DNA from 3 places in the Micromonospora sp. CPCC 206061 genome. Region 1 is predicted to be linked to each of the others. Evidence: riboswitches for the same ligand, from Rfam matches in the RefSeq annotation. Region 1 holds a riboswitch; each other region holds the start of a gene.
What was found. A riboswitch is a leader RNA that binds a small molecule or an ion and turns the genes downstream of it on or off. The one in region 1 is predicted to bind S-adenosylmethionine.
Positions count from the first base shown of each region.

Region 2: it holds a riboswitch for S-adenosylmethionine, as region 1 does, so the genes downstream of both, V6V89_RS14885 (aminotransferase class V-fold PLP-dependent enzyme) here and V6V89_RS25800 (GNAT family N-acetyltransferase) in region 1, are expected to answer to the same signal.
Region 3: it holds a riboswitch for S-adenosylmethionine, as region 1 does, so the genes downstream of both, thrC (threonine synthase) here and V6V89_RS25800 (GNAT family N-acetyltransferase) in region 1, are expected to answer to the same signal.

Region 1 covers NZ_JBAKHX010000044.1:26,087-30,801, reverse strand. The annotation lists gene V6V89_RS25825 (hypothetical protein) at 1-150, opposite strand, end outside; gene V6V89_RS25820 (mycothiol transferase) at 261-662, shown strand; gene V6V89_RS25815 (SMI1/KNR4 family protein) at 697-1,503, shown strand; gene V6V89_RS25810 (hypothetical protein) at 1,629-2,000, opposite strand; gene V6V89_RS25805 (hypothetical protein) at 2,114-2,341, shown strand; gene V6V89_RS25800 (GNAT family N-acetyltransferase) at 2,372-2,983, opposite strand; SAM riboswitch class IV at 3,003-3,118, opposite strand; gene V6V89_RS25795 (amino acid ABC transporter substrate-binding protein) at 3,358-4,578, shown strand; gene V6V89_RS25790 (branched-chain amino acid ABC transporter permease) at 4,582-4,715, shown strand, end outside.
Region 2 covers NZ_JBAKHX010000017.1:51,952-56,666, forward strand. The annotation lists gene V6V89_RS14875 (HD domain-containing protein) at 1-446, opposite strand, end outside; gene V6V89_RS14880 (FUSC family protein) at 601-1,740, shown strand; gene V6V89_RS14885 (aminotransferase class V-fold PLP-dependent enzyme) at 1,723-2,919, opposite strand; SAM riboswitch class IV at 2,930-3,049, opposite strand; gene V6V89_RS14890 (PrsW family intramembrane metalloprotease) at 3,442-4,715, shown strand, end outside.
Region 3 covers NZ_JBAKHX010000017.1:33,312-38,026, reverse strand. The annotation lists gene paaN (phenylacetic acid degradation protein PaaN) at 1-339, opposite strand, end outside; gene V6V89_RS14805 (hypothetical protein) at 381-869, shown strand; gene V6V89_RS14800 (GNAT family N-acetyltransferase) at 808-1,824, opposite strand; gene thrC (threonine synthase) at 2,105-3,397, opposite strand; SAM riboswitch class I at 3,410-3,548, opposite strand; gene V6V89_RS14790 (ABC transporter permease) at 3,616-4,479, opposite strand; gene V6V89_RS14785 (alpha/beta fold hydrolase) at 4,479-4,715, opposite strand, start outside.

The DNA.
Region 1 (4,715 bases):
GCGCGGCACGGGCTGGGCATCCGCGAGCGCGTCTGTGACCGGATCGGCACCGGTCGGCAACAGGCGGGGCGGCTGAGGTCGCCGTCGTGTCAGCAAAACCCTGAGCAGCGCCCAGATGATGACACCAAAAGCGAGGACCACCCTCGGCACCAGGAGGAGCCTCCACGACAGCCGGGCATGCACACCCCGCACGATGGCGCATCTGGCCATTGTGTGCAAGCGACGACCGGCCGCCCTAAGGCGCGTGAGACGATCGTCGCATGGTTGCCTTTCCCAACGTGGCCGCTGATGAGCGCACCACGCTGGAACAGTTTCTTGACTTCCACCGGCACTGCGTCCTGACAGCGCTCGCGGGGGTCAGCGACGTTGACGCTGGCCGCGAGTTGCTGCCGGCGACGAAGTTGACGATCGGCGGCATCGTCAAGCATCTGAGCCATGTGGAGGACCTGTGGTTTCAGAAGAAGCTGTTGGGAGTGGCGATGCCGGAGCCGTGGGCGTCGGCGCCGTTGGAGGCGGATCCCGACTGGGACTTCAACTCCGCTCGACGCGAGTCCGTTGAGCAGTTCCGTGCGCTGTACCTCGCGGCATGTCAGCGGAGCCGGAGCGCAGCCGGCAGGTTTCGGCGGCTCGACCGCCTTGCCGCACAACCCTCCGACCACTGAGTACGCCGACATTCTCCACGGCAAGAGGACTCGAATGGAAGATCAACAGCATCCACTCGGCCGGTATGCCGCCGTTTTCCAGGCTCTGGCCGAGGCGCGGACGGATCCCGAGGACTGGCTGGAGTGGTGGGAGCGGCATGGTCAGGAGGTGAAGGCGTTGGCGCCGCCCGGAGTGTTTCTGCGCCTCAAGCCCAGAAGCGTCATCGGCCACGGTCCGAGCTTCGCCGCCCACTACAGCCAGGAGGGTGCCTGTCGGGTGCTCGACCTGCTTGGCGTCGCGTATGACCGATCCGATCGATATCACCGGGACTGGCAAGTGGCCTTAGAGCAGGTTCACCGCGAGCAGGCCGCGGCGACCGCAGCCAAGGTCGCGGAGTTCGTCCCAGTAGTCAACGCCCTCGCCGGTCGTTTTCCGCGCTTTGCACGCTTCCTCAAGGCCAACATCGACGAGGTCGACCAGTGCCGGCCGGGACTGGACGATGCCGCACTGGCCCGGCTCGAACAGGACCTGGGTCTACGGCTGCCCGGCGCCTATCGGACCTTTCTGCGATGCGTCTCTGAGGTCGTCGTCGGTGACACACTGCAGATGACCTCGGCCCATCCGTTTGTGCATGATTCGGCGAGGGTCGCCCTACCCACCCAGGGCATGCTGTGTATCGGCGAGTACTGGCTCGACGCCGACGGCGACCAGGTTCTGTTCGACCTCCGCGAGGAGCTTGGCCCCGACACCGCCGACGATCCACCGGTCCTCTACTACGACCACGGACATCCCGCCGTCCGCCCCATCGCCAACAGCTTCACCGCGTGGATCGAAGCTCTACCGCGCACCCTGGCGCAGTAGCGCGGATAGGCGTGCGGGCATCGGGCGCCCCGAAGGCGCGCCGGTGGGCCTGGCCGGGTTGCCGGCGACACGCGGGTGGTGGAGCCGGTGCCACCGACTCCACCACCGACCGCCCCGCCGGGCGGCTACGACGTGCGGACCGAGACGCCGATGGCCTCGTCGTACCGGTCGGCCGCGCTCCACACGGCCCGACCGATGTTGTCACCGAAGTTGCACCATCCGGTTGTGGACCCGTAGGCGGTGAAGTTGAACGACCAACCGCCGCCGCTGTCGCCGCCGGCTATCGTGCCCGGACCGCTCATGGAGGTGAGCTGGCCATAGGTGATCCCGTTGAGCGTGCACGAAGACACCGGGAAGGTGACCGTCGTGTCGCAGCCTCGCACGTTCGAAGACCGGCCGAACACGCAGACCGACTCGCCCACCGTGATGCCGGACTGCGGCTCGACCGCCGCCACGTCCCGGATCTCGGTCGTGGTCGCGTAGAAGTCGTCCGGCATCGCCGTGGACGAGGTGTGCCACTCGATGTCCCCCCCACGTTCCCTGGTGCTCGAGCTGGAACGGGAAGGGGTGGTTCACGTCCGGATTCGGCGCCGGGTCGACGATGGTGTCGATGCCGCTGCAATGCCCGGCGGTGGTAACGCCGATTGCTCCGGTCGTGTTGTGCCGCACCGACAAGGCGCCCACCGGCTTGTCGACCACCGTCAGCTGGGTGCCGGCCAGCAGCTCGCTGGGCAGCGCGGCAGACAGCGCGGACCTCGAGGTGCGCAGGCCCGTCCGGGCTGGGGCTGAGACTGGACACGGCTGGACACCCTCGCCCGCCCGCTGGCCGGGCGGTTGACCGATGGGCACGCCAGCCCGCACCCAGCCGCTATCGCTGGTTGTCGAGTAGGAACAGACTCGCTACGTCTGGCCAGATCATGCGCAGCTTGCTTGGCTTGCCGTGGAGTCGCTTGGGGTCTTGACCGGGCGGCGACACCAGCGTTGTCTCGCCGCAAGTGGCGCCACACGAGCGGTAGAACTGCTGCGCGGCGGTGTTTTGCTGCAATACCCACAAATACATCGCGTTGCCAGTTCCGTGCCGGGTGACGGCTCGGGCGGCGCGGCGAAGCAGTTGCGTGCCGATGCCCATCCGGCGGCTGTCGTGCCGTACGTGCAGGTTGTCGACGAGGCTGCCCCACTGTGGGTCCTCGTCGAACACGACGTGGATGAAGCCCAGCACGTGGCGCCCCTGCTCGGCGAGGACCGTTTCGCTGTTGGTAGGTGCGGCTAGCCGTGCCGACCACACGCAGCGGCGGTCGGCCACCACGTCGCCGTCGAGGAACGAATCGGCGTAGGCACCGCGGTAGTGGCGGCGCCAGCTGTCAGCATGCAGTAGCGCGATCTGATCGGCGTCGTTTTCGCTGGCGCGGCGGAACCGCGCCGGCCCGGCGGGCGCGTCTCGCTCATCGGGCGTTGCTGTGGCGCCAAATGACAAAGTCATGGGCGAGGCAGCTCCTGGATGTCGCGGCTTGCTCGACACCCCATGTGCCGAGCCCGGTCCTCACCCGGAGCACCCCGCCCGCGAACGGAGGGTTGCCGACCAGCGAGCCGGGGCTTGACGCTGGCACTCATGACCTACGGCCGTGACCGTAGCACGATCAACCGTTCGGCGAAAGCCGCGAAAGCGGCGGAAGTGTGAGAAGACACCGTCCTTATTGGAAAGATCGCCTGCCTTCGGACGCGCGGGCAGGTGATCACACGCTGGCGGCACCGTGGCCGCACGGCCACGGTGTTGCTCATGTAGAGAAGAAAATCTATGGTATGAAAGCGTTTTCCGTAAGGAGCTCTCGTATCGTCGACGCGAGGAGCACAAAGATGGCCGCAACTGAAGCCCGGCTGCGCATCGTGGCGAGCGCCGCGGTCGCGGCGCTCGCGCTGGCGGGGTGTTCCGGCGCCGACGACTCCGGCGACTCAGCCGCTGACCCTATAACCATCGGCGTTTCGTTGCCGCTGACTGGGGACTTCTCCGAGCCTGGCAAGGGCGTGCAGCGCGGCTACGAGGCCTGGGCGAAGATCGTCAATGACAACGGCGGTCTGCTCGGCCGGCGGGTGGAGCTGAAGATTCTGGACGACCAGTCCAACGCCGACCGGGTCGTGTCCGACTATGAGCAACTGCTCGGCAAGGACGCCGTCGACCTGGTCTTCGGGCCGTTCTCCACTCGCCTTGTCATTCCCGCCGCTCGGGTGGCCGAGGAGTACGGCATGCTCTTCGTCGAGCCGGCCGGCGCCGCGCCGCAGGTCTTTGAGCAAGGCTTCAAGAATCTGTTCTACGCCGCCCCTGCTGTCGCCGACGACCACTACAACCACCTGGCCGAGTACATCGTGAAGATGCCGGCGGACCAGCGGCCGAAGACGGTCGCGTACGCGGCCATGGACGACCCGTTCGCGCAGGGAACGGCGTACGGTCTCAAGGAGAAGCTGGAGCAGGCCGGCATCCGGACCGTGGTCGACGAGGTCTACCCGCCGAACACGACCGAGTTCGGCAGCATCGCGGCCAAGATCGCCGCCTCCAAGGCCGACATGGTGGTCGGCGGCACGCAGTACCAGGATGCGGTCAACCTGATCGTCGCCCTCCAGCAGCTCAACTACCAGCCGAAGCTGGCCGCCTTCTCGACCGCGCCGACCAACCCGGAGTTCGCCAAGGCCATCGGGGCCAAGACCGAGGGCATTCTGGCGCCCACCGGCTACACCGAGAAGGCGAAGTTTCCCAGCAACGTGGAGTTCGTGCAGAAGTACACCGCGCAGTTCGGGACCCCGCCCGGCGAGGATGAGGCGAACGCGTACACGACCGGCCAGGTCGTAGCCGCGGCCGTCGCGGCGGCGGGCTGCGCCGAGCAGGGCGACTGCCAGCGCAAGCTCGTCGACTGGTTACGGGGGAACACGGTCGAGACCGTGGTCGGCCCGCTGAACTGGGACAAGGCCGGGCGCCCGCAGAGTGCCCACATGATCCAGCAGTACGTCGACGGCGAGATCCAGATCGTGCTGCCGGAGAGTCAGAAGGAAGCCGAGTTCGTCTTTCCCAAACCGAACTGGTGACCGGTGCTCACCTTCCAGAGCGTCATCCTCGGCGTTCTGCTCGGTGGGCTCTACGCCCTCCTGGCGGCCGGCCTGACGCTCTACTTCGGAGTCATGCGAGTGGTGATGATCGCGCATTCCGCGTTCCTCATCCTGGC
Region 2 (4,715 bases), on a different contig from region 1:
GCGGCGGCGTAGGCGTCGTAGTCCGCCGGTGGTGAAGCCAGGATCGCCAGGTCGGCGTCGCAGAGCAGGGCACCGTTGGCGTCGCCCGGCTCGGCGGCGTGCGTGGCGGTCAGCAGGACCAGCCGGCTCACCTCCGCCACCACGGGTGCCGGCAGCCCGAGGGCGGTCAGCTCGCGCTCGGCGAGTGCGGCGCTGGCCCGCTCGTTGGCGTCGCCTGGCGCCCGCGGGTCGTACACCGCGTCGTGATACCAGACTGCCAGCCGCACCGGAGCCGAGCCACGATCCGACTCCACAATGGACAGCATGGCCGTGAGGTGAGCCACCGCGTGGTACCGGCGGTGGGGCTCGCGCCATCGGTCGAGCAGGGCCTCGCCGGCGCCGTCCACCGAAATCGAGGGGCAACCGGCGTCCCGCAGCGCGGTCCGCCACCGGTCGATCAGGGTCATTACCCGATCATGCCGGGTAGGGTGCCGGCATGGCCGAGCTAACCGGCGCTCGCTGCGCTCGCGCAGGTCATGCGCCCTTTGGGTCTCCCTGTAGCCGCCAGTCGCTCCGGTCGCTGTGCTCCCTGCGCTTGGTGGCGGCTGCGGGAGAGGGCGCATGACCGCAGGCACGGACACACTGGTCAGGCGCACCCGCGCCCGACTGCGCGACCGCCTGCGCCGGGTACGGGTCAACCTGCTGCTGGCGGTGCAGACCGGTGTCGCGGCCGGGTTGGCGTGGTTCGTGGCGCACGACGTCGTGGGTCACCGGGCGCCGTTCTTCGCGCCGATCGCCGCGGTCATCACGCTCGCTGTGTCCGTCGGGCAGCGGCTGCGGCGCGCGTTCGAGCTCGTCTTCGGTGTGGCGATCGGCATCGCGGTCGGCGACGTGCTGATCTACCTGATCGGTACCGGACCGGCACAGATCGGACTGGTGGTGGCGCTGGCCATCGTCACCGCGATCTTCGTCGGCAGCGGGTCGGCGCTGATCACCCAGGCCGCCTCTTCGGCGGTTCTCGTGGCGACGCTCACCCCGCCGTCGAACGGCATCTCGTACGGGCGGTTCGTGGACGCCATGGTCGGTGGCCTCGTCGGCCTGGGTGTGATGGCGCTGCTCCTGCCGCTCAACCCGCTCACGGTCGTCGGTCGGGCGGCGCGACCGGCGCTGGGCGTACTCGCTCATGGGTTGATCGAAATCGCCGATGCGCTGGCGGCACGCGACGGCGAGCGGGCGGAGGCCGTGCTGGCCCGGTTGCGCACCTCAGAGGGGGACGTGCGGCGCCTCCAGGAGGCCATCGACGCGGCCAGCGAGACGGCGGCGCTCGCGCCAGCGAGGTGGCGGACCAGGGGCGCCCTGAACCAGTACGTCGATGGGGCGGAACACGCTGCGCGGGCGCTGCGCAACGGCCGGGTACTGGTCCGGCGGGCGATCGCGCTGATCGGCGACGGTGAGGACGCGCCCAAGCATCTGGTGGACGCCGTCCGGTCGCTCGGCGAGTCGGTGACCTGGCTGGAGAAGGAACTGGCCGAGGCGGCCGAACCGGTGGCGTGCCGGGAGCGGGCGTTGCGGGCGGCGAGCGAGGCCGGTCTCGCGTACGCCGCCGGGGTGGGCTTCTCCGGCAGCGTGATCGTGGCGCAGGTGCGGTCGACGGCGATCGACCTCGTACGCGCGTCCGGCGTCGGCGCCGACGAGGCACGCCGCCTGGTCCGCCGGGCCGTCGGCCGCCACGTGCCCGATCGTTCAGGCGACAAGTCGTAGCCCTCGCCGCCGGTCCAGGGCGCCGAGCAGTGCGTCTACATCGGACGGTGAGGTGCCCAGTCCGATGCTGGCGCGCAGCGCGGTCGGTGGGAGATCGCGGCGCCCGGCGCGCGCGGCGGCCTCTGCTATCAGCCGGCGGGCCAGTGGATGCGCGCAGAACAGCCCATCCCGAACGCCGATGTTGTGGTCACGGGCCAGTTCGGCGGCCACCTCGGCGGAGTCCCGCCCGGCGACCACAAAGGACACGATGCCCACCCGGTCGGCGTCCGGCGCGAACATGCGCAGCTCGGCCACGCCCGGGATATCCGCCAGCCCAGACCGCAGCCGGTGCAGAAGAACCTGCTCCCGCTCGTGCAGCGCCTCGAAGTCGAGTGCGGTGCACACGGCAGCCAACGCGACGGCGCCCAGCAGGTTGGGGGTACCCGCTTCGTGCCGGGCCGGACCCGCCGCCCACCGCACGTCGTGAGTCGCGGCGCCGACATGCGTCGTGGCGCCGCCGCCGGCCAGGTACGGCGGCGCGGCGTCCAGCCAGTCGCCGCGCCCCGCGAGCACGCCCGCGCCGAACGGCGCGTACAGCTTGTGCCCTGACAGCGCCACGTAGTCGACGCCCAGCGCGGCGATGTCGATCGGCGCGTGCGGAGCCAACTGCGCAGCGTCGACCGCGATCCGGGCGCCGTGCCGCCGTGCGATGGTGGCCAGGTTGGCGATCGGCCAGCGCTCGCCGGTGACGTTGCTGGCGCCGGTGACCGCGACGAGCGCGGGCCGGTCCAGCTCGCGCAGGGCGGCATCGACGGAGCGGATCGCCGCGCCGGGACAGTCGGGTACCGGCAGCCGCACCGAACCCACCGGCCAGGGCAGCAGGTTGGCGTGGTGCTCTGCGCCGAACGTCACCACCGGAGTACCCGCGGGCAGCGCGCGAGCCAGCAGGTTGAGCGCGTCCGTGGTGTTGCGGGTGAAGATCACGTGATCGTCGGGCCGGGCACCGACGAAGTCGCCGACAGCCTCCCGCGCCCGTTCATAGGCCAGCGTGCACCTGCGCGACAGCGCGCCCGCGCCCCGGTGCACGCTGCCGTACCAGGGCAGGAGCTCGGCGACGGCGTCCGCGGCGGCTTGGGCGCACGGCGCGGTGGCGGCGTAGTCGAGGTTGATCTGGTCGGGTACGCCAAGAACGGCGGTCATGATGCCTCCGAGTCCACGCTTGTCCGGCGGACCGTCCAGCCGGACCCGGTCATCACCCGGGGCACCCCACCGCGAACTCGACGAGGGTTGCCGGCCAGCAAGCCGGGGCTTGACGCTGGCGCTCGTGACCTGAGGGCCAGCATAGCCTGCGGCTCGGGCGACCGGCCGGCTCCCGGAGGCCGTCCTGTAGACCGCAGTCGCTCTGGTCGCTGCGCTCCCGACGCTTGGTGCGGTCTGCGGACGGCGCGCGCTCGCTGTGTCTGATGCCCTCGCTGCGCTCGGGTCGCTCGGGTCGCTCGCGCGCTTGGGGGCCGTCCTGTAGACCGCAGTCGCTCTGGTCGCTGCGCTCCCGACGCTTGGTGCGGTCTGCGGACGGCGCGCGCTCGCTGTGTCTGATGCCCTCGCTGCGCTCGGGTCGCTCGCGCGCTTGGGGGCCGTCCTGTAGACCGCAGTCGCTCTGGTCGCTTCGCTCCCGACGCTTGGTGCGGTCTGCGGACGGCGCGCGCTCGCTAGGCTGGCCGCATGGCCGTCGCAGCTCCGCCCCTTCCGCCGCCGCTGCCGACCACGCCTGCGCGGCGCGGGCTGAAGCGCGGGCTCCAGATCGGGGCGGTCATCGCCTTCATCGCGATCTGCGCGATCGGCATGCTGGTGTTCCTCGGATACAACATCGGGGTCACCGGCCTGATCGTCGGCCTGGTGGCGGCCATCCTGCCGGTGCCCGCGTTGATCGCCTGCTTCATGTGGCTCGACCGGTACGAGCCGGAGCCCGTCCGCTATCTCGCCTTCTGCTTCACCTGGGGTGCGTTCGTAGCGACCCTGGCGTCACTGACGGTGAACTCGACGATGTCGTGGCTCTTCAAGCGCGAGGGCATACCGGACGCGCTGGTCGCGGTGCTCGTCGCGCCCTTCATCGAGGAGATCACCAAGGCACTCGGGCCGCTGCTGTTGCTGCTCGTTCGGCGCCGCGAGTGGTCCGGCATCACGGACGGCATCGTCTACTGCGGGCTCTCCGCCGTCGGGTTCGCGATGGTGGAGAACATCCTGTACCTGGGCGGGCACGGCTATGCGGCCGGCGCTGACGAGTACGGGCCGGCGACCGGGGCACAGATGGTGTTCGCGCTGTTCATCGGCCGCATCCTGGTCTTCGGGTTCGCCCACCCGCTCTTCACCTCGATGACCGGCGTGGGGCTCGGCATAGCCGCCCGCTCCGGCGACCGCCGCGTGCGCCTGCTCGCCCCGGTCGCCGGGCTGCTGCTCGCGATGATCCTGCACGGCACGTGGAACCTGGTGCCGACGCTGGTGCAGGTGACGGGGGAGAACCTGATCCTGCTGTACGGCTACATCGGTGTGATGGTGCCGATCTTCCTCGCGATGGTGGGCTTCGCGGTGTGGCTGCGCGGCTGGGAGGGCCGGCTGACCGAGCGCACGCTGCCCGACTACGTGAAGGCAGGGTGGCTGTCACCGCCGGAGGTCGCCGCGCTCGGCAGCCTCGGGCGGCGGCACTCCGCGCGGCGGTGGGCCCGCCGGGTGGCGGGTGACGCGGGCCTCCGGGCGATGCGCGGGTACCAGTTCGCCGCGACCCGGCTGGCACTGCTGCGCGACGAGATGCGGCGCGGCCTCGACCGCACCCCACAGGGCGCCGCCCGGGCAGCGGCCGAGGAGCGCCGGCTGCTCGACGAGATCGCCGGGTACCGCAGCGTCTTCGTGGGCCGCGACCCGCAGGCGCCACGTGCGGTCTGGGACGGCGCTCGGTATCACCTGACGTTTCCCGACGGGGTCACCCGCATGGTCGACGC
Region 3 (4,715 bases), on a different contig from region 1:
CACCTGTGGCCCAGCGTCGCGCCACGCCGGCAGGGCGGCGGTCGCGGCGGTCAGCAGCGCGTCAGGGCCGGCGTGCGGGTAGGTCACGCCCAGCTCCACGCCGAATGGGCTGGCCTCGGTGGCCACCCACCCGTCGGTGCCGGGCTGGTCGAGCGGGAAACGCTGGTGCAGGTAGCCGCGGAAGGCGGCCTCACCGTCGGCGGCGGCGGTCTCGCCGTACACGCGGGGACTGGGCGACTCGGGGTAGGCCGACCAGTAGCCGCGCTCAGCTATCGCCGTCAGCGCCCGCGAGAGGGTGTCGGCGTGCTTGTCGTACAGATGATGCGGGGTCTCCGTCATGCCCGTCATCATGCCGCAGAAACGGTGGGATGCTCAGAGCTATGCCCGCGTGGCCTCTGATCCGCACCACCCTGACCTGGATCAACGGCACCTCACTGGCCGCCGTGCTGATCTGCGCGGTCACCCGCACCCGCCTGACCCGGGGGTCCGGCGGCGTGTTGGTGGCACACGGGTATCGCCTCAAGGTGCCCAAGCAAAGCTGCTTCACGGTCGGCTCGGTGGTCTTCACCAAGCGTCCCGCCGAGTGGCTGCTGGACCCGGAGCGCGCCGAGCTTCTGCACCACGAGACCCGGCACGTCGCCCAGTACGCCGTGCTCGGCCCCGTCTTCTGGCTGGCGTACGCCGCCGCCTCCGGCTGGTCGTACCTGCTCACCGGCGCGTACGGCAGCCGCAACTTCTTCGAGCGGCACGCGGGGCTCGCGGCCGGCGGCTACCGCGAGCTTCCGCTGCGCCCATGGGCGACCCGGTTCACACGGAGAGCTGCCAGTTCTGCCAGCCATCCACCGGACGGAAACCCATCGCCTCATTGATCGAGATCATGTGGTCGTTGACGCCGGCGTTCCAGGTGTCGATGACCCGCAGCTCCGGCTCGTGCGCCAACGCGAACCGCAGGTTCTCCACCTTCACGAGCGCGCCCAGCCGGTGACCGCGATGGTTGGGCTCGACGAGGGTGATCTGCTGGAACGCGTGCCAGGTGAGGTCGCCTGAGTCGATCGTGGTGAAGGCGACCAGCCGCCCGCTCTCGTCGTGGCGCGCGCCGGCGTTGTACTGCCGCCGCCCGCGGGCCGACTTCACCGCCTCGTTGGCCCGGACGCGGGCGGCGTCGATCTTCTCCGCCTCCCACTCCAGCTCACCCATGGGCGCGTCCGACAGCAGGCGGCCGTCAAGGTACGCGACGTCGTCGATGAGATCGTCGGGCGTCGCGTCTCGCCACAGGACGAGGGAATAACCGGCTGACTTGGCGCGCGCCGCCGCGAGCATCGCATCGAGCGCCTCGTGGTCCAGTGTGGTGACATCGAGCCGCCGTCGAACCTCCTGGAGCGCGGGCTTGGCACCCATCGCCTCCGCGAACGCCCCACCGGCTGGGTCGCGGGCCACACCGCCGGGAAGAGGCTCCAGCGCCATGCCCGCGATCCGCTTACGGCCGAGACCGCGGGCCACGCCCATCGCGTACTCGAACAGGGCCCGCCCGACGCCGCGCCGCCGGTGGTCGGGGTGTACCGCGAGTTCGAGCTCGGCGTTTTCGAGGTTGTCGAGCTGCGGTAGCCCGATCTCCACGTATCCGGCGGGCACGCCGTCGAGGTACGCCAGGGCGTGTTGGAAGCTGTTGCCCGGCCAGGGATGGCGGAGCATCCCGAAGAACCGTTTCTCGGTCATCGGCGGGAAGTCTGGGATGTCGGCGGCGACCGCCGCCGCCATGATCTCGCACGCCTTGTGGGCGGCTGCGTCATCGGCGGGGTCGAGTGGCGTGACGGCGATGTCCATGCTCACGAGGGTCTCGCCTGAGCCGACTGTTCGCGACCGAATTAGTCCGAGGAGGAGGTGGCTTAACAGTTTGGTCGGGAGGGACGGACGCACAGCGCCTCCGGCGCTGGGACGTTAGAACTACGAAAGCCTACGGCGACCGCCCTCCCGCACGGAGCATCCTGCGTCGTCCCGATGGCGCCGTCAAGTCCTCTGAGCGGTGTTTCTCCACGGACGGCAAATTCATGGCTACGGAATGCAACTCCCATCCCGGTGACTCCGCGTCCACCTGCCGGTTGCACTAATGCAGCAGGCCAGCCTCACGGGCGCCGCGCAGCGAGGGCTTGATCCGGTACGTCGGGCCGACCTGAGCCGCGACCGCGTCGAGGGTCTTGAGCCCCTCGCCGGTGTTGTAGACGACGGTCTCGGCCTCCGGGTCGAGCTTGCCCGACTCGACCAGTTTGCGCAGGACGGCCACGGTCACGCCGCCGGCCGTCTCCGCGAAGATCCCGGTGGTGCGGGCGAGTTGGCGGATGCCGTCCCTGATCTCGTCGTCGTCGGCGTAGTCCATCCAGCCGCCGGTGCGCCGCACCGCCTCCAGGGCGTACAGGCCAGCGGCCGGGTCGCCGATGTTGAGCGACTTGGCGATGCCGGTCGGCTTCACCGGGGTGATCTCGTCGACACCGCGGTGCAGCGCGTCGGCGATCGGGTTGCAGCCCAGCGACTGGGCGCCGAAGACCCGCCACCCGTTGGCCGGCGCCTCGACGAGGCCGATCTCCACCAGCTCGCTGAACGCTTTGTCGATCTTGGTGAGCAGCTCGCCACTGGCCATCGGGATGACCACCTGCTCGGGGAGTCGCCAGCCGAGCTGCTCGGCCACCTCGTACCCGAGGGTCTTGGAACCCTCCGCGTAGTACGGCCGGACGTTCACGTTGACGAACGCGGTGTCTTCGAACTCGTCGGTCTCCACGAGCTCGCTGCACAGGCGGTTGACGTCGTCGTACGAGCCGTCGATGGCCACCAGGTCGCCGCCGTACACCGCGGTCGTGATGATCTTGCCCGGCTCAAGGTCGCCCGGGATGAAGACGATCGACGGGACGCCCGCGCGCGCGGCGTGCGCGGCCACGGAGTTCGCGAGGTTACCGGTGGAGGCGCAGGCGAACCGCGAGAAGCCGAGCCCGCGTGCCGCGGTCAGCGCCGCCGACACGACCCGGTCCTTGAAGGAGTGGGTCGGGTTGGCGCTGTCGTCCTTGACCCACAGCGGCCCGCGTACGCCAAGCTCGGCGGCGAGGGCGGGCGCGGCGACCAGGGGCGTGAAGCCGGGATCGAGCGTCACCCGGGTGGCCGGGTCCTGCCCCGCGGGCAGCAGCGCGGCGTACCGCCAGATGCTCTTCGGACCGGCCTCGATCTGCGCCCGCGTCACCCGCGCGAGCGCGGCCTGGTCGTAGCCCACCTCCAGCGGGCCGAAACACTCGTAACAAGCGTGCTGCGCGACGAGGGGGTACTCAGCACCACAGCCGCGACAGACGAGCGCGCGGGCGGGGCTGGGCGGTACGTGGGTGTCGGTGACCGGAGCGCCGAGAGTCGACGTCATAGCGAGGCCCTTCTCTCATCTTTCCCAGCGCCGCACCGTGCGGCCGGGGACGGAATTGGCACCTGCCACGCGTGGCCTCGTCGTCGAGTCACATGCGCGGTGGTTGCCGGGGCGTCATCGGGCCGTGTCCCTCAGCCCCTCTGGATGAGGTGTTCAGTTGTGGTGCAAGTGTAACGGCCGCTTGACCCGGCCGGGCTTTCTCAGTGATGCCGATCACGCTATGAGACGACGTCCTTACGCGTGAAGCGCCAGAAGGCCAGCGACCAGAATATCGTCGCGTACGCCACCGCTGAGATGGTGCCCTTGACGATGTCATCGGACTGCACCGGCGTCGAGAGCATTCCCAGCCAGGCATCGCCGTAGTGGGTCGGCAGCAGGTTGCGCAGCCCGCCCAGCGCCGTGATCTGGTCGAGGATGCTCGACACGATGAAGAGCAGCACGGCCCCGCCCACCGCGCCCAGCGGCGCGTCGGTCGACACCGACAGCAGGAACGCCAGCCCGGCCACGACGAGCAGCCCCACCGCCAGGTACCCGAGGATGCCGAGCAGCCGCAGCAGGCCCTCCCCGGCCGGGATGTCGGCGGCCACCGTGCTGCGCAGCGGATCCCAGCCGTACCGAAGCGTGCCGATCAGCAGAGCGGTGCCGGCGAGCGTCAGCAGGGCGACCGCCGAGTAGGCGAGCGCCACGACCAGCTTGACCGCGAGCAGCCGCGCCCGCGGCACGGGCACCGCCAGCAGGTACCGCAGGCTCCCCCAGCTCGCCTCGCTGGCGATCGTGTCGCCGCAGAAGAGGGCGACGACGACGGTCAGCAGGAAGCCGGCCGATACGAAGAGGGTGAAGAGCGTGAAGTTGAGCCCACCGCTGGTGGCCAGCTCGACCAGGCTCGAAAACTCGCCCCCGCCGTTGTCGTCGTCACCGGTACCCCCGAACTGGAACGCCGCCAGGATGACCAGTGGCAGCAGCACCACGAACGCGAGCGCTAGCTGCGTGCGCCGGCGAGACGCCTGCCGGCGCCATTCGCTCCGGATCGTCAGGGTGCGACCGGGCCGGTAGCCGGTCGCCGCGCCATCGAGTACCGCCATCACCGGTCACCGCTTCCCCGGGTCTCGGAGCCCACCAGGGCCAGGAACGCGTCTTCGAGCCGCCGCCGCGGCACCACCCGGTTGACCCCGACGCCGGCGCGGACCAGCTCGGCCACCACCTCGCTGCGTGGGCTGCCGTCGATGTCGACCACCAGGCCGCCGTTGCCGTCCCACGCCACCGAACGCACCCCGTCGAGCCGGTCCAGCACCGCCTCGGCGGCGTCGACATCGGTCAC